4 regions of the Chryseobacterium sp. MA9 genome follow, and region 4 is predicted to be linked to each of the others. Evidence: riboswitches for the same ligand, from Rfam matches in the RefSeq annotation. Region 4 holds a riboswitch; each other region holds the start of a gene.

Region 1 (5,742 bases), 1.7 Mb from region 4:
AATTAATTTTATTTTTTACCACTGTTAAACCTACAATATGGATGCAAAATTTGAAGCAGGAATAAATATTGCCATAAAAATTCCAAAAAGCAAATATGAAAAAACGATTGCTTTTTACAGGGACATTTTACAACTGAATGTTGAAGAAAAACCGATTAATAATTCAACTGTTTCCAGAACCCATGAAGTAAAATTCGGGAATAACATTATCTGGTTAGATTGTGTAGATAATTATACTCATTCTGAAACCTGGCTGCAGCTTATAGTTCCCAATGTAGAAAAAGCTACAGAATACCTGCAATCGAATGGAGTAGAAACCTGTGACGAGATTGAAGAGCTTCCTGACAATATGCACTGGATTACAGATCCTGCCGGCACGGTGTTTAATTTACAGGAAAAGAAATAGCAAAAAACAGAAAAACGATGTAGAAATTGCTTAAAATATGGTTTTAATCAAAATTTTAATACCTTTAACTTTCAAATCATTAAAATTTTAAATAATCCATGAAGACGAAATCATTAACTTTCATCTTAACCTTCTTTTTTCAACTGGTAAGTATCAATGCATTTTCACAGAAAACAGCAGTTCTAAGCTCCTTATTGGATAAAAATACAGAATTTATTTTTCCACAGAATACCGATAAAATCTCAAAAGCATTGAATGTAAAAACTGTGTTTTATGAAGATGCCAATGAGGAAAAGTATGCAAAATGGCCTATAAAAACAGGTTTGGAGCTATACTGCAGCCTGGGAGTAAATAATGCTGTTAATGAAATGTTTTTTACCATTTCAGACAATAAACCTGTAGTGATAGAAGGACTTCCATTTGGTCTTATTATGAATAAAAGCACATTGCAGGACAGCAAAACTAGGTTCAGTAAATACAATGCTAAAACAAAAAAACTTGATGCAGGAAGTGAATTTCCAGGAGGTTCAAAACTGGTTTTTAAGAAAGGAAAACATTATGCAACCTTACTTTTTGATAATAAAAACCTGCTAAAATCTTTAGGTCTTACCACAGAACTTATTGACCCGGCTGCTAATTAAATCAAAATTGAGAATTAAAAAATTAAATATGATGTCTAACGGGCTAAGCCATACTATTTTTAATTCTCAATTTTCTATTTTTATTATATAGTGATTCCATGATTGTTTTTCACTTCAGCCATGACAAATGTACTGTGGGTACTCCCGATAGAATCTACAGATCCCAGTTTGTTAAATACAAAATCCTGGTAATGTTTCATATCCCGCACCTGAACTTTCAGAAGGAAATCAAAATCTCCGGAAATATTGTAACATTCCGCAACTTCTTCAATTTCTAAAATTTCTTTCACAAAATCATACCCCACAGATCTGTCGTGAATTTTCAGCTTGATTTGGCAGAAAACCGTAAACCCACGGTTGAGCTTTTCGGCATCAAGAACAGCTGCATATCTTTTCACAAACCCTTCCTGTTCCAATCTTTTTACTCTTTCAAAAACCGGTGAAGTGGAGAGGTTCACTTCCTTTGCAAGCTCTTTAACGGTCAGTTTTGCATTTTTCTGGAGCAGCCTGAGCAGCTGTACATCCTTATCATCGAGTTGTTCCACAGAATATTATTCTTTTAGATTATAAAAACAGTCAAATTTAAAGAATTTTATGCTTTTATTACTGTTTTTAAAAGTTTATTTTGCTTAATTAATTGGCTTTAATTGTGTATTTATTCTGTATTGTTAATTTTACGCAAAATTAAAAACTTTTACTGATGACTATCGTTAGAGGTAAAAGTACAGTTCTTTAGAGATACTTCATCAAACAGGAAAGGTTTTACTTAACGTAGATTAATAGGGAATCGTGTGTGAATCACGAGCTGTCGCGCAACTGTAAGTAACATACCGAAGGTTTCTGTCCTTGCATATCCACTGCCAAAAACGGGAAGGATGACGGAAACTGTTACAAGTCAGGAGACCTGCCTTTACTGAATTGACAATGCTTTCGCGGTCTGAAGCTTTTGGGTCATACAGATGATATATCAGATTCATACATTTTCTCTGTAAGGGAAACTGTGTTGTTTGTTATATCATGATTCCAGAAATTTTTATCCGTTAAAACATTCCGAAGCATTTTAAAAAGACTTTACCATTAAGTTTAATTAAAAAGTAAAAAAAATGCAAACTCACATTCTTGGCTATCCGCGTATTGGTAGCAAAAGAGAACTCAAAAAAGCCTGCGAGCAGTATTGGTCAGGTAAAATCCTTTTGGAAGAACTTCTGAATACAGGCAGAAATATCTGTAATCAAAACTGGAACATTCAGAAAGAAGCAGGAATAGATCTTATTCCGTGTAATGATTTTTCATACTATGATCAGGTATTGGATATGAGCCTTGTGGTAGGGGCAATTCCTACGCGTTACCATGAAGTAGTGCTTAAAAAGAACAATTCTGAACTGGATCTTTATTTTGCTATGGCAAGAGGCTGCCAGAAAGATGGATTGGACATCACTGCGATGGAAATGACAAAATGGTTCGATACCAACTATCACTATATCGTTCCCGAGTTTTATAAAAACCAGCAGTTTAAATTGAGTTCAGATAAAATTTTCAATGAATTTGCAGGAGCAAAACAGGCAGGAATCAATGCAAAACCTGTAATTATTGGGCTGGTTTCTTATCTGTTATTAGGAAAAGAGAAAGAAGAAGGATTTGATAAACTGGATCTGGCTGCAAACCTTCTTCCCGTATATACAGGTATCTTAACAAAACTTCAGGAACAGGGTGCAGAGTGGATTCAGTTTGATGAACCTTTTTTAGCATTGGATTTAACGGAGAAAGCAAAAGAAACATATCATTTTGTTTACGCCGAAATAAGAAAACGTTTCCCGAAACTTAAATTTATTGTTGCCACTTATTTTGAAGGATTAAATGATAATGGGTTGCTGGCAGCATCACTTCCCGTGGATGTTTTACATATAGATCTGGTAAGAAATCCTGAACAATTAGACGGTATTCTGAATATTATTCCGGAAAGCTTAAACCTTTCATTAGGAGTGGTTGACGGAAGGAATATCTGGAAAAATGATTTTGAAAAGTCCTTGTCTTTCATCAATAAAGCAGTTGAGAAATTAGGATCAGAAAGGATTTTGATTGCTCCTTCCTCTTCATTGCTTCATTCGCCATGTGATCTGGATTTTGAAACCAGTCTTAATCCGGAAATTAAAAACTGGCTTGCTTTTGCAAAACAAAAAGTGACAGAAGTTGTAACGCTTAAAGAACTGGCATCCGGAACAGAAAATGAACAGATTCTTGCATCTTTTGAAGAAAATAAAAAAGCAATTGCAAGCAGAAAAACATCCACTCTTATTCATAATGATGAGGTAAAGCAAAGAGCGAATGCTGTCACTGAAAAAGATGCGCAAAGGATAAATACTTTCAAAATCCGTAAAGAAGAACAGCAGAAAGTATTGCAGCTGCCTTTATTCCCAACTACTACGATCGGATCATTTCCACAGACAATGGAGGTAAGAAGCTGGAGAGCAAAATTCAAGAAAGGAGAGCTGACGGCTGAACAGTATGATATATTACTGAAAGAAGAAACCCAAAGAACGATTAACTGGCAGGAAGAAATTGGAATAGATGTATTGGTTCACGGGGAATTTGAACGTAACGATATGGTTGAATATTTCGGGGAACAGCTGGAAGGTTTTGTGTTTACAAAGAATGGATGGGTACAGAGCTATGGAAGCCGTTGTGTAAAACCTCCTGTGATCTTCGGTGATGTTTCCCGCCCGACTCCTATGACGGTATATTGGTCTCAATATGCACAGTCACAAACTGAAAAATGGGTAAAAGGAATGCTGACAGGCCCTGTTACGATTTTACAATGGTCATTTGTTCGTGATGATCAGCCTCGTTCCGAAACATGTAAGCAGATTGCTCTGGCCATCCGTGATGAGGTGGTAGATCTTGAAAAAGCAGGAATCAGAATTATTCAGATTGACGAGCCTGCAATAAGAGAAGGGCTTCCATTACGAAAAACAGATTGGCAGAACTACCTGAAATGGGCCGTAGAAGCTTTCAGAATTTCAGCAAGCGGAGTAGAAGATGCCACCCAGATTCATACCCATATGTGCTACTCAGAGTTCAATGATATTATTGAAAACATTGCCGATATGGATGCAGACGTGATTACCATAGAGTGTTCCCGTTCTCAGATGGAACTGCTGAATGCTTTCGCAGACTTCAGATATCCGAATGAAATTGGTCCTGGTGTATACGATATCCATTCTCCAAGGGTTCCGTCCAAAGAAGAAATGATTGAACTGTTGAGAAAAGCCCAAAACGTGATTCCTGCCAATCAGCTTTGGGTAAATCCGGACTGTGGACTAAAAACAAGACATTGGGAAGAAACGGAAAAAGCCCTGATAGCAATGGTGGCCGCAGCTAAAGAAGCTTCCGTAGAATATGCACTTTAAAAAAACTTTAAAATAATTAGATACAATCACTTGGATCGTGCTATGATATTCATGGCACGATTTATTATAGTAATCCTTTAAAACATTGCGCTATGCTCCCGAAGTCTGAAAAGCGATATGAAGGTGAAAATCATTACAGCAGCTGTTGTTATTCTGGTGATTGTCGCTTTCAGATACTTTTTTTAGATGAAGTTTAAGTTATTTTGTCTGTAATGAACTCGGTGGATAACCAAACTGCTTTTTAAATGCAAAGGAGAAATGGGATAAATTTTCAAAGCCGAGATCCAGATAAATATCAGAAACCGATCTTCCTTTTTGGGTAAGCAGAAAATGAGCTTCTTTTAATCGCCGAAGCTGCAGCCATTGTCTTGGAGGAATACCAAATATCTTTTGAAAATCTCTTTTAAATGCAGACAAACTTCTCCCGGTTAGATAAGCAAAACGCTCCACATTGACATTGAAATGAAAGTTTTTGTTCATAAAAGTTTCAATATCTATTTTGTATGGCTCAGAGAAATCAAATAAAATATCTTTAAGACCTGGATCAAAGCTCAGCATCAGAAGTAAAGCTTCTTTCTGTTTAAGACGCAGAAGTTCGGTGGAAGCAGGAAGTTCTTCATAGGCAAGTAGAGAATACATAAAAGAAGTTAATACCTTTTGATCCGGTTTTATAAAAGCTGGAGTATTGTCCTTCTTCTCTGCCTGATATCCATATTCACGACTGAAATCATACAGCACGGCATCATCAAAATAGATGGTTACTGTTCTTATCTCACCATTTTTAGGAGGATACTTTGCAAATTTCAAAAGACGGTTTTTCCTCGCAGAATAAAGCTCTCCTTCCTTGAATATGGTTTTTGTAGTACCGTCATTCAGTTCCATTTCCCCGGAAAGAACCAGTCCCAGACTGTGGATACGTGCAAATTGTTCTCCTTCCCTGAATTCTGAAAAGTGACAGGAGTAATTGATAGGTAAAGGAATATTATTTTCGCTCATAGCTCAAACGGTTATTTCTTGATCGATTCTTTTTTCAAACTTACAAAACTTTTTTAGTATCAATAATCGGTTACATATTGTTTAAATCCTCAAAGCCTACTATTCATAGACTTTGAGGATTGCAATATTACGCAAGAATTGTCTTAGGTTCCAGATAAGCTTCCAATCCGAATACACCATACTCACGGCCAATACCGCTTTGCTTGAAACCACCGAAAGGAGCATAAGGATCATGTGAAAACCCGTTGATACAAATTCTTCCGGCATCAATCTGTGCTGCAACACGTTCCGC
Region 2 (5,742 bases), 1.7 Mb from region 4:
GACCTTTGGTGCCATTGGTAGAGTATGCTGTAAATTATGATTATATTGTTAAAGTTCTCTGTATAAATAAAAGCAGACCGGAGATTCACTGTAACGGAAAATGTTACCTGAGTAAAGAGCTGGCAAAAACCAATGATTCGGAATCTTCACCCTTTCAGAAAATAAAAAACTCAGGACAGAAAATCCTTGATACCTATATCCTGCCTGAAACAGCAGAGATCATAACTACTGAAAAATGCACGTTTTTCAATTTTAACTTTACCTACGAAACAGCTTATTCTTTTCTGTTTCTTACTTATATTTTCAAACCACCGGCTTTTTAAGTTAAACTATCACTATTTAATCACAGAAGTCACAAAAGCTTACATCAATTAAAAATCAAATATTTTTAAAAGCTTGAGTGTTCTTATCATGTATAAAACTTATCACTTTAATAACTTAAGTGTGAGAATTTTTGTGCCTTTTGTGGTAAAAAAAGAATGTTTTTACATTCAAAAATTATAATTCAACTTAAAAAATCAACAATGAAAATCTATAAATTTTTTTCACTATTCTTTATTGCCTTTACTTTATTCTCTTTTGTAGCCTGTGAAAGCAGCAGGGATGATGATCCGCAGGATACCACGCCCGGAAAACTTCAGATCAAATTTGAAAACGGATTTAATAATGTAGGAGACATTGTTCTGAATCAGACGGTTCAGACTTCTTCTAACGGACAAAAGCATAATTTTTCTGCTTTGAAATATGTAATCAGTAACATCACACTGATAGACGAGAGCGGAAATGAATTTAAGTACAATGAAAACAACCCTGATAAAGGAGCTTTTATTGTGGATCAGGCAGATGCTGTAGCCGGAATCATATACCTTAATCTGGATGGTATTCCGAAAAACAATTACAAAAGAATAAAATTCGGATTGGGAGTCAGTCAGAAAGCGTATTTACTAGGGCAGGACGGTCAGGCTGAATTTTGGACAAAAGCGAAGCAGAAAGGAATGACATGGTCATGGGCTGCCGGTTACGTTTTTGTAAAACTGGAAGGCAAATATGGAAATGATGCTCCTTCGAAGGAATTCATGAATCATACCGGAAATATGGGAAATGTTACAGCTAATCAACAGGCTGATCTATACCGTGAAATTACTTTAAATCTTCCGACAACAGCAAGAGTGACAGGGCAAATTCGCCCTTCTGTTCATATTGTGGCAGATCTGAACCAGTTTCTGAGTGGAGAGAAAGCGCTTACTCTTGCCACAGGCAATGATATGCTGATGGGTTCCAATCAACACCTGATAGACGTTACCAATAATCTTACAAAAATGTTTAAAGTAGACCACGTTCACAATGATTAATCTTTTTGTTAAAACGTTATTACTTCTGCTTGTATTCGTATTGAGCTGTATTTCCTGTTCTGATGAGGTGATCCAGCCGTTGGAAAAAGATGAAGCCTACAATCTGCAGTTTCCTTCGTATTTCCCGGAAATGACTTTTGATAAAACGATGAATCCGGTAACCAAAAATGGAGTAGAACTGGGACGAAAATTATTCTATGAAGGAAGGCTTTCCCGAAATAATACCATTTCATGCGGTTTTTGTCATATTCAGGAAAATGCATTCACCCATCACGGGCATACCGTAAGCCATGGTGTAGATGACAGAATAGGAATCAGGAATGCTCCACCTATTCAGAATATGGCTTTTTTGAAAAGATATATGTGGGACGGTGTAATTCATAATCTGAATGAACAGCCCATTAGCCCAATTACAGACGTCAATGAAATGGACAGCTCCATACCAGAAGCAATTTCAAAGATTAAAGATGATCAGAAATATAAAAAGCTGTTCAGAGAAGCATATGGAGACGAAACTATTACTGGCGAAAGAATTTTAAAAGCATTATCACAGTTTATGGCTTCTTTAATTTCTGCAGATTCAAAATACGACAGATTCAAGCAGGGAAAAGAACAATTGACTTCAGGGGAATCTCAGGGAATGGCATTATTTAATCAGAAATGTGCTTCTTGCCATAGCGGAGAATTATTTACCGATGAAAGCTTCAGAAACACGGGAATGTATTACAATACAGAATTCAAGGATGCAGGACGTTACAGAGTTTCCCTTAATCAGGTTGATTGGATGAAATTTCGTGTTCCGAGTTTAAGAAATGTAGAATATACAGCACCTTATATGCATGACGGAAGATTTTACAGCTTAGAGGCGGTACTCAATTTCTATTCAGATCAGGTGGAAGATAATGCTAATCTTGATCCGCAGCTGAAGCAGAACGGTCATGTAGGAATTGCCATGAACAGTCAGGAAAAACAGTCAATTATCGCATTTCTGAAAACATTATCGGATAAAAGTTTTATATCCAATCCAAAATTTGCAGAATAATTTATAGAAAACATGAAGAAGATTATATTGATAGTAAGTTTGATCCTGTTTAATCAGTATCAGGCAAAGATTATTAGAGACAGTGCATATATTGCTCCGGATACCTTTAGCAGATTCGATTTTGATGATGATTGTGATGCCTGTGGTTGTGCAGCTGGTAACGGATCATCTGGTTCTGAATCTTTACTGAATCCACAGTTTATCGGAATCAAATATTTTGCACAACATTACAAAGCAAAGGAAAACTTATTTGTAAAAGACCTTACTCAGGATCAGTATTTCAATACCCTTCAGCTTTGGGGGAAAATTCCATTGACTAAAAAACTGAGCGTATATGCAAGTCTGCCATTCCATTTCCATGAAAAGAAAATGATGCAGGGAGATATCAAGATCAATGGTATAGGTGATCTGAATCTGATGGGAATTTACCAGCTGATGAGCTCTAAAGATAATTTTCATCATCTGAGCGGAGGTTTGGGTGTGAAAATTCCTTTAGGAAAATTTGACGAAAAAGGAGCGTCTGGTGTTAATCCAAGTTTTCAGTTGGGAACAGGCAGCTGGGATTATCAGGCGGCTTTGAACTATAAATTTCAGAAAAATAAAGTGGCAGTATTGGTCAATACAGACTATACCATCAAAACTGAGAATAAGAAAAATTACCGTTTTGGAAACCAATGGAACTATGCTGCGACGGGTTTTTATCAGGTTGCGGGAAATGAAAAATCCATTTTTTCTGTAAAAACAGGTGCTCAGGGAGAAGTTTATGCTCAGAATAAACAGTTTGATGAAGCGCTTCCCAATACTGCAGGAAGTGCTTTGTATGGCAAACTGGGATTTGAAGCTTCTTATAAAAAACTGAGCCTGGGAAGTGAAGTAATGCTTCCGATGTATACTCATCTGGCAGGAGGAGATATTGAAGCAAAATCAAGATTCAGTGTATTCCTGAATATTGGAATTTAAAATGAAACCCTTAATGAAAAGATGTTAAAGCTCCTTCGGGAGCTTTAATTGTTTATGAATCATGATTTTAATTGGGGGTTAGGAATAATTCTTTATCTTTGCCGAAATTTGGTGAGCCATAAAAAGCTCTTAAAAGGGAATCCGGTGAAAATCCGGAACAGACCCGCTGCTGTAAGCTCCGCACCAAGATTTTTGAAGAATATATCCACTGTTTTTTTAATGGGAAGGATTTCAAAAATGGAGTAAGTCAGAAGACCTGCCAGAAAATAATCGTTTGACGCTTTCGTGGAATAAAGCTTAGGACATCAATGATTCTGCGCAGTGACAGCTGTGCTTTGTCTTTGTATTCTTATACCCATTAGCGTCATCATTATCCTAAATGAGCTAATGACGGCAAAACTAATTACTTCAACAATTTATAAAGCTGTTTTCACAATACTGGTGTTAACATCTCAACTTTTGTCTTCTCAAACCAAGAAAAAAGACAGTCTTCAGGAAGAATCCATCAAGGTGATCAGCCTTTACAAGAAAAATTTTAAAGAAATTCTTCCGGCACAAACCCTACAAGGCGAACAGCTGGAAAGACTTAGCAGTCACTCTGTAGCAGATGCATTGCGGTATTTTTCCGGAGTGCAAATCAAAGACTATGGAGGATTGGGAGGTTTAAAAACCATCAATATCCGTAGTATGGGTAGTCAGCATGTAGGTGTTTTCTATGATGGGATTCAACTGGGGAATGCCCAAAATGGACTCGTTGACCTGGGAAGATATTCCTTGGACGATCTGGAAGAAATATCATTATACAACGGACAGAAAAGTGAGATTTTCCAACCGGCAAAAGACTTCGGTTCTTCGGGGTCAATCTATTTACAGCCCAAAACGCCTGTATTTAAAGGAACACGGAAAACCAATCTTGTGTTAAGAGCCAAAAGTGCTTCCATTGATCTCTTTAATCCGTCTTTCCGATTGGAGCAGAAAATTTCAGATAGAATTTCTGCCAGCTTCAGTGGAGAATTCATGCAAAGTGACGGAATTTACAGGTTTCGGTATGCAAAGAAATATCCTGATGGACAAAAGGCCTATGATACTATCGCAAAGAGGCAGGACTCAGATATCAAAGCAAAACGTTTTGAAACTTCAATAAACGGAACTTTAAACAACGGAAGCTGGAATGTAAGAGGCTATGGTTATATTTCAGACCGTGGAATGCCTGCTCCTATTGTGAATGGCCGTTTTGGAGGAAGAGGAGCGAGATTTTCTGATGAAAATTATTTCGTACAGGCCAACCTGCGGAAAAAACTGTTTCCCAAATTTGAAACACAGCTGAAAGCAAAATTTGCCTATGATTATACCCATTTCATGGACACGGTTCGCTCGCAGTCAATTATTCATACCGATAATACCTATATCCAGCGAGAGCTCTATCTTTCCTCGTCTAATATCTATTCTATCACACCCAATTGGGATGTCAGCCTGAGTGGGGATTTTCAGTACAATAATCTGGATGCCAATCTGGATAACTTTTCTTATCCTACACGCTACACCACATTGGTAGCATTGGCAACAACGTATCAGTGGAACAGATTCAAAATTCTGGGTAGCCTTTTAGGAACTTTTACTTTTGAAGAAGTAAGAAAAAATAAAAGACCCGGAGACAGCAGAGAATGGACACCTGCCGTATTTATGAGCTATCAGCCGGAAAGTATTCCCGAGCTTACTCTAAGAGCTTTCTATAAAAGGATTTTCCGACTTCCAACCTTCAATGATTTGTATTATACCAATATCGGAAATACTTACCTGAAACCGGAATTCACCAATCAGTATGATATAGGATTTACTTACCAGAAGAATTATAACAACCGTTTCTTTAAAAGCTTTTATGCTAAAGTAGACGGTTATTACAACAAGGTACAGGATAAGATTGTTGCAGCTCCTAACGGAAGCATGTTCCGCTGGCTGATGATGAACCTTGGAATGGTGGAAATCATAGGAGCCGATGTAAATCTTCAGACTGAATTGCAGATGGGACAAGTAAAGTTAAGACCATTGCTTTCCTACACTTACCAAAGCGCAAGAGATATGACTGATCCGGAGGATACCTTCTACCGCAATCAGATTCCTTATACACCATGGCATAGCGGCTCATTCAGCCTGATGGCAGATTATAAAGACTGGAGCTTCAATTACAGTGCGATGTATGTAGGAGAAAGATATGATGTGAATCAGGATAATATTCAATACAATTACGTACAGCCCTGGTATACCCATGATTTGTCAGTTCAGAAAAAATTCAACTGGGCGAATCATCAATTTAAAGTAAGCCTTGAGATGAATAATATTTTCAACCAATATTATGATGTAGTGATCAATTATCCGATGCCTGGAAGA
Region 3 (5,742 bases), 140 kb from region 4:
TCTATAGATCATGTCTTTCTTAGCCATGCTTATTCCGAAGTAAGTTCCCAATCCGATCAGAAGAAGGAATAAACCTCCTACTACCCATCCGATGTTTCTCAGTTTTGTTTTTGGAGAGAAAATCTTGATGCTTAATAAGCTGAAAAGGATTGCCGGTATTAAGCTTCCGATTACCATCATGGCTGCCAATACTTTATCAAGTCCCTGATCATCCATATAGAATCTGATTTCATTGGCACCTGGAAAGTCTGTATCCATCCCGAAAAGACCGAATAATACAAATACTCCGATAATGCTTCCTACAGCCATCAATACGAAGAATCCTCCTACAATATATTTGAATACATTCCAAACTCCGCTTCCTGCATTATTGATGTAAGGTTTGTTTTCGTTGTATATTTCTCCGACCCTCTGAGTAGATTCATTGGCAAACTGAACCAATTTATTAGACTCATTCTTAAGATTGTCGAAGTTCATAGGCTTTCCCTGCATTTTCAGGAAATCTGCTGCTGTTTCAGCTTTTGGAAGTACGATCCAAAGGATTACATATAAAAGACCGATCAGTGAAGATGAAATAGCTGCTGTAAAAATTCCTAATACGAAGATTCCCAGCCAGATTGCTCTCATTGTGGTAATATCCATTCCTACATATTGAGCCAAACCTGCGCAAACCCCTGCTATTTTTTGTTTTTCCGGGTCACGGAACAGTTGTTTCTTATCGGTATAATTGTTTCCTGAATTGGTATTTCTGGTAGATGTTTTTTCAGAAAAATAAGCCTCTTCCTGTTCTTCAATTTTTTCTGGGCTTCCGATCTGTGCGATTACCTTTTCTACATCGGTATCGTTAATTACTTCACGTTTTCCCAGAGAATCTTTGAAAATCTCCACCATTCTTATTTCTATGTCATGCATTACCTCATCAGCCTCAGAAGCATCCAGTGAGCTTCTCAGTGCGTTCAGGTAATCGCTGAGCTTTATATATGCGTGTTCTTCTATTGTAAAAGAAAAACCTGCGAGTCCTATTGAGAGTGTCTTGTTCATAGCTTTGTTTTTTAATTTTGTTGGGTGATGTTGTTTACTGAGGCTGTCAGCTCATTCCATGTGTTTTGAAGTTCATCCAGGAAAAGTTTTCCTTTTTCTGTGATCTGATAATATTTTCTGGGTGGCCCTCCTGTAGATTCTTCCCATCTGTAAGAGAGAAACTCTCCGTTTTTAAGTCTTGTAAGAAGAGGGTAGAGGGTTCCTTCCACTACATCCAGTTTTCCTTTTTTCAGTTCATCAATAAGATCAGAAACATACATTTCGCGATTATTGATGAGACTTAGAATACAGAATTCCAGAATTCCTTTTCGCATTTGCGCTTTGGTATTTTCGGTATTCATCTTTGATAAGTTTTGTTAATTAGTTATATTTTTAGAAAAATGCTCCTAGCTAGTTGAGCCTATTCTAATTTTACATTACAAAGATATGTAAATTAAATGGTATTATGCAATACAAAGTAGTGAAATTTTTAAAATAAATATTATAAACTACTGAAAATCAGTTTAATAAATTTTATTATAAATTTTATTAAAAATGAATTTGGTTAAAAAATGTTTAAAAAATCTTTAATTTTAATGAAATGAAAGAAATAAAAAAGTTATCAATCATTAATTATTGCTCATTGCTTATTACTCATTACCAAAAAATAGCCCCGATAGCAGCGGTTACCCCACAGCGGTTTGGGTTCAGGAAGGCAGCGAGGAGTATGAGCGTATAGCGGGAACAGCTTCTTATCACTGAATATTCTTTTATTTGAAGGTTATTAAATTGTTTCAGATCCTTACAGATAATAAGGTCGGAATTTTGAGATCGGTATTATGATTCGTATTTTTGTTAGGAAAAAAAACACCTAAATCTATTTACTATTACCATGAATCTATTAAATACATATAAGTATGTTTCGGCTTTTGTTTTACTTGGGCCTACATGTTTTGGGCAATATCAGTTTGAGGTTAGAAATGCATCAAAGAATTATGATGCTATCATTCAGGTAGAAAATTGCTATGATGGCCGATGCAGCGGCAAAGGAACCGTAGAGCTATTTGATCATAAAAACACAAAGGTACAGACTTTTGCATCAGATAATCTGGTATTGGAAATAGATCAGGCTGAAAAACCCAAACTGGGAAAAATGATTCCGCTGACGAATAAGCAGAACTCTGTAATCATTAATGACTTTAATTTTGACGGAACTGAAGATGTAGCGGTAAGGAACGGAAATATGGGAAACTATAGCGCTGCTTCCTATGATGTTTATGTATTCAACAGTACAAGAATGGCATTTGTGAAGAGTAGAGAACTTACGGATCTTGCGTCCAGTTCCCTTGATATTTTTGATGTTGATGTCAAACGTAAACGTCTGATTTCCTATGGAAAATCAGGCTGCTGCGATTTTTTTACCACTGAATATGCAGTTATTCCCAATAAAGGGCTTGATAAAGTCTTTGAAAAAGAAGAAGATATGACGGTAGAAGGCCGCGTAAAAGTGATCACTAAAGAAAAGATCAATAATAAATGGGTAACCAAAACAAAGGTATACCCTTCAGAACAATATAATAGAGAAAAGTAAGATGAAAATTCAGAAAGAGATTGATTTTATCCTGGCAGTGGATGCCTTGAAAAATGTACAGCGAAGAAATTATAATGCTGACGATTCCCGAAGAGAGAATACTGCGGAACACTCCTGGCAGATCATCATTCTGGCTCAGATTCTTTATCCATATGCTAAAAACCGTGCAGATATTGATCTGTTGAGAGTGATAAGAATGCTTTCCATTCACGATTTGGTAGAGATAGAAGCTGGAGACACCTTTATTTTTGATGAAAAAGCAATGGTTGGGAAGTTTGACAGAGAAAAGGCATCTGCCCAAAAGATTTTCGGAATACTGGATGAACCTTTGCGTACAGAGTTCTTCAATCTATGGCTAGAGTTTGAAGATGAGAAAACCCCTGATGCTATTTTTGCCTGTGGAATAGATAGAATCATGCCATTTATCTTAAATTCCCATACTTCAGGAAAAAGCTGGACGGAAGCCGGAGTGACAGAAAAACAAATCCGGAATATGCTTGAAAATGCAATCAGCAGAGCATCGGATGAAATGGGAGAGGCTTTTGAACTTTTATTAAACAGAAGTCTGGAAACGGAAAAAGTTGTGAAATAAATTTAATGAAAATATAATAAGCTTCGGGCGGCCAAAGGCCGCCCGAAGCTTATTATTTATAGTATCTGGATTGGTTTCTTGAATTCGTCAATCGCTACAAAAGTAAAATCACCTACAATGGCCTTTTCTCTTTCATAGGAATACATCTGCTCGGTATAGATCTCAACATTTACTTTCATACTGGTTTTTCCCACGTATGAAACTTTTCCGATCAGCTCAACAATAGTTCCGGCTGGAATAGGTTTTTTGAAATCGATCTTGTCACTGCTTACTGTTACCACTCTTTTTCTGGCAAATCTGGTAGCGGTAATAAAAGCTACTTCGTCCATCAGCTGCATAGCCGTACCACCAAAAAGGGTATCGTAATGATTGGTTGTGTTAGGGAAAACCGCTTTAAAGATTCTGGTTTCGGATGCTTCAATTCTTTCTTCTGTAGTCATATATCATTATTAATTAAAGCGAAGTGAAAATGATATTAAAACAACAGAATAATGACAGGAACTTAGAGAACCCCTGAAACAATCCATCAGATCAATACAACTTCAAATCGCGAAAGTTATTTGTTTAAAGAAATAGGCAGGTCTCCTGACTTGTAACATCTTTTATCTCCTTCCCATGCCTCGCACAGTGGATCTTTGATAAAGATTTCAGTTACTTACAGTTGCGCGACAGTCCGTGATTTTCACACGGTTCCCTTTTAATCTGCAGTGATGCAGAACCAATTTCTGTGATGAATAAGTGTAAACTTTTCAGATGCAAAAATAGCGAATTTATTCCGGATTATGGTAAATAATCTGGCTGATTACTCTTCCTTTCTTAATCGTCCAGAGCGTAGTGTATCTGTTTTCTCCTGAACCATTTATCATATAAAGGAAAATATTATCATTGTCAAGGGAAGTTACTCCAATGTTCTCAAAATCCATGGTAGGCTGGAACATATTTTTGATGGCTTCTCTTACAAAAACAGAACCTCTTCCAGGCTGTTGTACTCGGATTGATTTGATTTCTGTCATTCCTTCCGGAAGGTCATTTCCGATTCCCCAAGGCTTTACTTTATCGATGGTGAGAAGTTTTCCTTCCGCATCTTTTTCCTTTTTACGATAGCCGGCGTTGGAAGGGTAGATATCAATTACTACCTTGCTTCTTTGGGCAGTAGGAATTTTCGGATCAGAATTATCTGTGAAAATAAGGGATCTTCCGTTTTTGGATTTAGAAGGAGTATAGGCAGGAAGCTGGTCTATATAAGCAATACGTTCTTTATTGACCATTCCTTCTTTATCAAGTGTTTCATAACGTACAAATGGTTTGTCCTCATCCTGTTTTTCCGGATATTTGATCCAGATCCACTCTGTTTCTCCGGGAGCAGGCTTTACATAAACGAATACATCACCCTTACGCATACGGATCTTGTCTACAATCTTTCTGTAATTGTCTTTATGAACCCGTACATTGGCATATCCTTCTTCAGCTTTTACAACTCCGAAAGGAACTTTATTCTGCCCTTTTACAAAGGCTAAAGAAAAAATACTGAAAGCAGATAAATAGAATGCTTTGTTTATGAAAGTCATCATGAAAATTTTTTGATCCCTCAAATATATAAATTAAATGCTTTTCGAAAGATAATTATACTCCTGCAGTTTTCTTAAATCTTGTATTTGTTTCAAACAATGGTAAGAAGGAGGTTTTGATAGCATTATCCTGCTGAATAAATATGTTTTTTATGTATATAATTTAAAAATATTAAAAAAGTGCAATAATATGTGATCTAAGTATTAATTATATTCTATAAAATTCCTATTTTCCAAGAGAATTTAAAAACTAATAAACATGACAAAAAAACTACTTTATGTATTTTCTCTTATTTTGGGTGTTTCCAGCTTTCAGGCAACCCACAAAATAGAAGAAGAGCCCAAATCTTTATTTTACTGCGATACAAATGCTCCAACAGGGCTTCAGATGTCTAATATAACGCTTACTTCAGGAACAGTTACCTGGACTGCTGATCCCAATACTCCGGATAACAGGATCAGATATAGAATACCGGGAACTACTACATGGATGACAGCCGATGTTGCATCAGGACAAAATTCTTTTACTATTACCGGTTTGCAACCTTGTACAACGTACGAGGTACAGGTAGTGAAAGTTTGTACTGTACAGGGAACATGGTCTAATCCTGTATTTTTTACAACAACGCTCAATTATTGTGCAAGTGCATCTACAGATACTGCTATGATGCATATTTCCAATGTGACAGTAAATTCTACGGGAATTACCACTCCAATGGTAAGCAATTCCGGACCTTCCAGTTATACAGATTACAGAAGTGATCTAAGCCGTAGAGTAAAGTTTTTTATAGGAAGCACAGGAAATAAGCTTTCAGTAACCAATACCTGGACCGGAACTCCGGGTACTACAACAGTAACGGCATGGATAGATCTTAATGCCAACGGAATTTTTGAATCCAATGAAAGGGTGATGGTGGCGAATAATGTCACTCAAGCTGCACCGGCAGTATCTGTTTTTACGATTCCAAGTT
Region 4 (5,742 bases):
ATCTTGTAGATATAAGAATCTGTAGCTGTAGAAGAAATTGTATAAACATTAGATTTGTATGAAACAGTACTGTTAATCTTACCATTCGGAACAGTAATTTCAGCCTTACTGTCATTAGAAGTATTAATATAAGTAATCATATTCCCGAATCCTGATGTAGCATTCTGTACAAAAACATTTCCACCTGCCTCTACTGTTTTATCAGCTCCGCCTGTCATAGTGATTTTGCTTACAAATGAATAGTCAGAAACTTTATATTTCGTTACACTTGTTGCATTCGTAGAGAAATTCAGGTTGGCAACATAGATAAAGTCATTCGCAAAAGCAATTCCTCTTGGATTATCAATCTGCTCTGTAATTACTCCTAGTTTCTTGAATGTGTAACGGTCTACTACAACAATTTTGTTCGAGTTATTGATCACAAGATAAGCCTTGTTTCCGTTAAGACCAATGGTCTGAAGAACATCACCCAGTATTTCTTTATTATTGTTATACCCATATACATCATCCTGCTTCAGACTTAAATCTCTTGTCAGGAATGTTACTTTAGCTCCCTGGCTGTTGAAGTTCCCTTCATTAGAAATAAAATATCCGTTCTGATAAGTGATTGGAGACATTTCAAACTCCGCAGAGTCACTTGTACATGAAGACATGTTAAACAATAAAACCACTGCAAATAATACAGTTAAAAGTTTAGTTATTTTCATAATTTATTCAATTTAATTTTTTAAAAATTTATTGCTGCATACACGCTATAGTTTCTTTTCGGTAAAGGATAGAAAGAAACCGTTTTATAATAAGTATCCGTTAGATTATTCACTTTAAATCCTAAAGTATATTTTTTTGCCAGCGTTGCCGAAACTCCCATATTTAAAAGGAAATAAGGATCTATTGCTTCTGATCTTTTTTCATCACTTGTAGTGTAGGTAACACCATTCAGCAGTCCCTGTGCAAAAAACTTAAAGAAACTATATTCATAATCTATATTGGCATTCCCTCTGTGCATAGGAACATAAGGTCTTTGCATCTTCGTTTCCTTATCAATAGATTTTGCATAATAGTACCCGGCATTCGCACGAATTTTATGATTCCCCAATTGTTTACTGAAAGACAACTGAGATTCTAATCCGTAAGATTCAGATTTATTGACATTAAATGCCTGCCAATATCCAAAAGCAGTAGGCAGCCATACAATAAGATCTGTCACATTCATATAATATGGAGACAAAGTAAGTTTGAAATCCCCCACTTTGAACTCATTTACCATATCAAACTGGGTAGACGTTTCCGGTTTCAGATCTTTATTTCCTCCCGGTTCATAATAAATATCATTAAATGAAGGATATCTGAAGTTTTTTGATACATTAATGCTTACATCATACCATTTTGCAGCACTCCATTTTCCGGAGAATGAATACATAAACGGAGACTTCACATCTTCCACAAAATCTTTCTTAAATCCACCCTCAAAACGTAGGTCTTTAGTAGCAAAATACCTTAGCAATCCTGAAACAGAGCCAATATTTCTACTGACACTGGATATTCCGTTTAGGTATCCTTCACCTTTATTGACCTGAAATTCTCCGATAAGATTAAAATTCCACTTAGAATTCAGGAAATAGTTGAAATCATTTTTAAAGATATAATTTCTCCCTGTTCCTCCGCTTGATTTAGGCAGATTTAACGAACCGAAATACTGAAAGTTTTCTTCTGTATAGGCGGCTTTAAAAGAGTTGCTGAACTTTGTTTTATTCCAGTCCCAGGAAAGAAGGCTTCTTATACTTTGAGTTTTATACTTTGTTTTTGTTCCCGTTTCTTCATATACAGGATAATGCTGTGAAGAATCGAAAAACTGGCTCTGCCACGAAATTTTATGATCGTTGGTTATTTTATAGGATGCACCTGCATTGAATGTGGTATTGTAGTAATTCCCATTTCTGTTGATATAGTTCAGATCACTTACCTCATAATTATTTTCACTCACAGAATAATTTCCGGAAGCTTTAAAACTGAACTTATCATTACTGTAAGAACCTTTTACAAAATTATTATAGGTATTAAAGGAAGCAACCTCAGAAAATAAAGAACCATGGAACCCTTTATTAAAATCAAGGGTATTATTCAGGTGAATACTTCCCCCGATAGCACCACTTCCGTACACTACACTTCCACCACCAGCTTTTATGCCGATCTGATCATAGCCGAACAAAGCAATATTATTGATATCTCCCTGTCCTAAAAAACTGGAGTTGATATTAATTCCATTCCATACAAAGGCGGTCTGCTGAGCGGTAGTTCCTCGGAAAGAGGGTGAAGAAACAGCCCCACGGCCATTTTCTTTGATAAAAACCTGTGACTGAAATCTCAGGAGTTCCGAAAGATTACTGGAATTTTTCTCGGCCTCTTCTGCCGAAATTGTTTTTACGGGATGAAAAAGTTTCACCCTATTCATCTGGTTATCGAAGACATAAATAGTGTCAATGGTTTTCTCTTGTCCAAAAAGAAAACAGCCATAAGATGAAAAAAGCAGTACTAAAGATCTTTTTATATCCATACTTTTTTACTTTTCCTCCGAAAGCAATATGTTTTTTTTATTATAATTCCGGCAGGTCTCCTGACTTTCGCATTCTGCTCCTTCCCGTTTTAAACAGTGGCTTTTTGCAGAAACTTTTATTGCGATTTACAGTTGCGGGGACAGTCCGGGAGTTACACCCGATTCCCTTTTCATTCCAAAATACTGGAAACCAAAATTTTTGCAAAGATAGTTTTTTATATGTATTCGCCCAAAACCGGGCTTATGCTTTAAAAAAACCTATCTCCCTGATCAGGTAAACGAAAAAGAACAGCCGCTTTCAATATTGAAAACGGCCATTCATCCCACTACTTTTACTATTTATATATGTTTTAATTTTTTATAAATTTATAAGTCTGTTGTTTTTCTCCCTTCACAGAGTATTGCAGAATATAATCTCCTTTTGATAAAGATGAAACATCGATCTGACCGTCTATAACTCCGAATGATTTTACCCTTTGCCCAACCATATTATAGATTTCTGCCTTTTCTATTTTTCCTGCTCCTTTAAAATAGAGCACATCAGTTACAGGATTCGGATAAATACCAACACTGTTTTTCTCTTTCACTGTATCATTTACTGATAAAAATTCAGAAGTATCCAAATAAAAAGCCACTGTTTGATTGGAAGCATTAGTGCCCATTCCTGCAATTTTTTTCCCATCCTGAGAAATTGCCAGAGGAAGACCCATTGTTACTCCATTGGTTGCAATTCCTAAGGATACTGCATAGTCATTCAGGTTGACTCTTCCAGCAGCTGAAGTCCAGATAAAGCCTTCTCCCGACATCGGAGGTGCTCCAAATGCTCTGTAATATCCAATAACTTTTGTTCCGTCTGCAGAAATTCCTGTAGCTCCTCCTTTGAAACTAAACGAAGCATTAGGATGCGTTATATAAGTAAGTCCGCTTGTAGCATTCCAGACATAGGGATTAGGATTTGAAGTTCCTATAATTGTATTTCCGTCTGCAGAAATTCCTCCTGCTTCTCCTACATTATTCCCATTATTATCTGTAATAAAACTTTCTACTCCATCCTGCCATTTTGCGCCGCTTCTTGTGCCAGTTGGCTCATCCTGCCACCCTACAATCACTGTTCCTGCCGCACTGATTGCATTTGCCCTGGAGCTCCGTCCGGGAACTATACTTCCAAGATCAACCATTCCGTTTACTTCATCCCATTTCACAGCATGCGCGTTCGCAGCAGTCAGGAATCCTAGTCCTACAATAGTATTTCCGTTAGGTGACATTCCCCATGTGGAACTTACGCTGCCGTCCCAACCGGTAGGAACCAGCCCGCCTCTGTTTACCCATGTGGAAGTAGCTACATCATAAGTAGATATTTCATTAAATCCTGTTGCAGAATTTGTGACAGAAGATGATATTTTGGTTCCGTCATTCGAAACAATAGTTCTCCCTGCAGCCGGATATCCATTTGATATTGAACCTATCTGTACAAGTCCGCCTGCTGCATTCCATTTATATATTCCACCTGCACTTGTATGCATACTTACTACTCCATTATCTGAAACTGCACCTACATTATAATTTCCCAAACCTATTACGGTAAGCTGTGCTTCTGCAAAACCAAATTTAAGAAAAAGACAAGCTGTCAATATTTTCATTGACATTCTGTAAAAATTTTTCATATTTTATTATATTTAGTGTTTCGAATTGGTAGAAACAATATTAATACAATATTTACCCTATTCAAAGAAATAGGCTTTCATAATTCGTGAATTTTAAAAGAGTTTAATTTTTAAACAAATAATAATCAAATAGATACAAAACATCATTTTGAATATGGATTTTACCCGAACTATTCAAAAAAACACAAAAAACAAGTTATCAAGGCAAAAATTATTTCAAAAAAGCAGAAGAATCCTGCTGTTTCTTTTCATTTGCTGTTCTTTTATTACCAGTGGACAGTCTGGTCCGGACTTTAATATTCTGGCAGATAAGGCATTTCTGAAATTGTATCAGAATTCTGACGAATGTATCAGCTATACTCAGGGAATCCTGGTAAGCGATCAAAATACAGAACATAAAATTGTACTGCAGAACATTATTTCACAAGCTTTTGCCATGAAAGGCGATTACGTACAATCTGTGAATATTTTTGCTCAGAAAGAAGATGCCGATCCCAAAAACGAGCTTTCTTATTTTATGCAGATTTTCAGTGATTATAATCTTGCTGATCAGTATCAAAACCTGGGTCTGTACAATCAGTCAAAAAGAATTATTACCCATCTTTTATCTGATCAAAAGCTTCTTAAAAGTAATGATCCTGCATTACGGATAACCACAGCAAAGCTGTACCAACTGCAAGCTTTGAACTCAGGAATCAATAGAGATTATCCTGCAGCATTCAAAAACCTTGATAAAAGTAACCAGTACCTCAGCGATCATAATGAAGAAAACAGAATATTAAAAACGGAAAACAGAATTTTCCGTTCTGCTTATCTCCTGAAACAAAACAGACTGATTGAATATAAAGCGCTTATAGATAGTATCATTTTTGATCTTAAGCACCAGAAAAATCAACCATTTCTTTTAGGTTTAGCTTATGAGAATCTGTCCCAATATTATTTTTTGAAACAGGATTACACAACATCAGTTGAAAAGCTGAAGGCTGGACTTTTTTTGATTGAAAATTATCCTTTTAATAATTTAAAAATTAAAATTTACGAATCATTATCCCGCAACTACTATGCGCTTCATGATGATATAAAATACCATCAATATAATAAACTCTACAATGATTTAAAAACAAAAACCGATGCAAGCTCGAAAGAAGGAATACGGTATATCGTAAAACTTGTTGAAACCAATCAGAATAAAAATATTGAATTTCAAAAACTAATGTTCTTTGAGTCCTTCTTATCTCTGGTTCTCACTCTATTCCTGATTATTATTGGCCTGTCTACCTATTTTTTAGTTATTAAAAGCAAAAATAAAGATTTAAAAAAACAATTTGATTTCTTTGAAAAACAAAGTACTGAGAAATCGCAACCTGCCTTATTAAATAAATCTTCTGCAACAGCAAAAGATTCCGTTTCCACTAAAATATCGCGGGAAAAAGAAGATGAAATCCTTCAGAAACTTGAAGAGTTTGAAAAATCCAACAGTTATCTGAATAAAAACATGTCCTTATCTATGCTTTCCTCTCAAAT

Evidence for each region. Region 4 has a riboswitch for cobalamin ahead of KIK00_RS09750 (TonB-dependent siderophore receptor). Riboswitches for the same ligand answer to the same signal wherever they lie in the genome.
Region 1: another riboswitch for cobalamin. It lies ahead of metE (5-methyltetrahydropteroyltriglutamate--homocysteine S-methyltransferase); the one in region 4 lies ahead of KIK00_RS09750 (TonB-dependent siderophore receptor).
Region 2: another riboswitch for cobalamin. It lies ahead of KIK00_RS17350 (TonB-dependent siderophore receptor); the one in region 4 lies ahead of KIK00_RS09750 (TonB-dependent siderophore receptor).
Region 3: another riboswitch for cobalamin. It lies ahead of KIK00_RS09125 (acyl-CoA thioesterase); the one in region 4 lies ahead of KIK00_RS09750 (TonB-dependent siderophore receptor).

Annotation. Positions count from the first base shown of each region.
Region 1 covers NZ_CP075170.1:504,965-510,706, forward strand. The annotation lists gene KIK00_RS02290 (hypothetical protein) at 38-406, shown strand; gene KIK00_RS02295 (hypothetical protein) at 505-1,047, shown strand; gene KIK00_RS02300 (Lrp/AsnC family transcriptional regulator) at 1,131-1,592, opposite strand; cobalamin riboswitch at 1,788-1,974, shown strand; gene metE (5-methyltetrahydropteroyltriglutamate--homocysteine S-methyltransferase) at 2,151-4,454, shown strand; gene KIK00_RS02310 (AraC family transcriptional regulator) at 4,653-5,450, opposite strand; gene KIK00_RS02315 (aldehyde dehydrogenase family protein) at 5,578-5,742, opposite strand, start outside.
Region 2 covers NZ_CP075170.1:3,810,737-3,816,478, forward strand. The annotation lists gene KIK00_RS17330 (hypothetical protein) at 1-323, shown strand, start outside; gene KIK00_RS17335 (MbnP family protein) at 525-1,352, shown strand; gene KIK00_RS17340 (cytochrome-c peroxidase) at 1,345-2,394, shown strand; gene KIK00_RS17345 (transporter) at 2,407-3,354, shown strand; cobalamin riboswitch at 3,447-3,633, shown strand; gene KIK00_RS17350 (TonB-dependent siderophore receptor) at 3,742-5,742, shown strand, end outside.
Region 3 covers NZ_CP075170.1:2,020,259-2,026,000, reverse strand. The annotation lists gene KIK00_RS09145 (PspC domain-containing protein) at 1-1,041, opposite strand, end outside; gene KIK00_RS09140 (PadR family transcriptional regulator) at 1,053-1,382, opposite strand; gene KIK00_RS09135 (hypothetical protein) at 1,913-2,611, shown strand; gene KIK00_RS09130 (HD family hydrolase) at 2,613-3,203, shown strand; gene KIK00_RS09125 (acyl-CoA thioesterase) at 3,260-3,643, opposite strand; cobalamin riboswitch at 3,761-3,941, opposite strand; gene KIK00_RS09120 (hypothetical protein) at 3,974-4,774, opposite strand; gene KIK00_RS09115 (GEVED domain-containing protein) at 5,031-5,742, shown strand, end outside.
Region 4 covers NZ_CP075170.1:2,160,064-2,165,805, forward strand. The annotation lists gene KIK00_RS09745 (YncE family protein) at 1-707, opposite strand, end outside; gene KIK00_RS09750 (TonB-dependent siderophore receptor) at 728-2,554, opposite strand; cobalamin riboswitch at 2,587-2,764, opposite strand; gene KIK00_RS09755 (T9SS type A sorting domain-containing protein) at 2,905-4,218, opposite strand; gene KIK00_RS09760 (helix-turn-helix domain-containing protein) at 4,373-5,742, shown strand, end outside.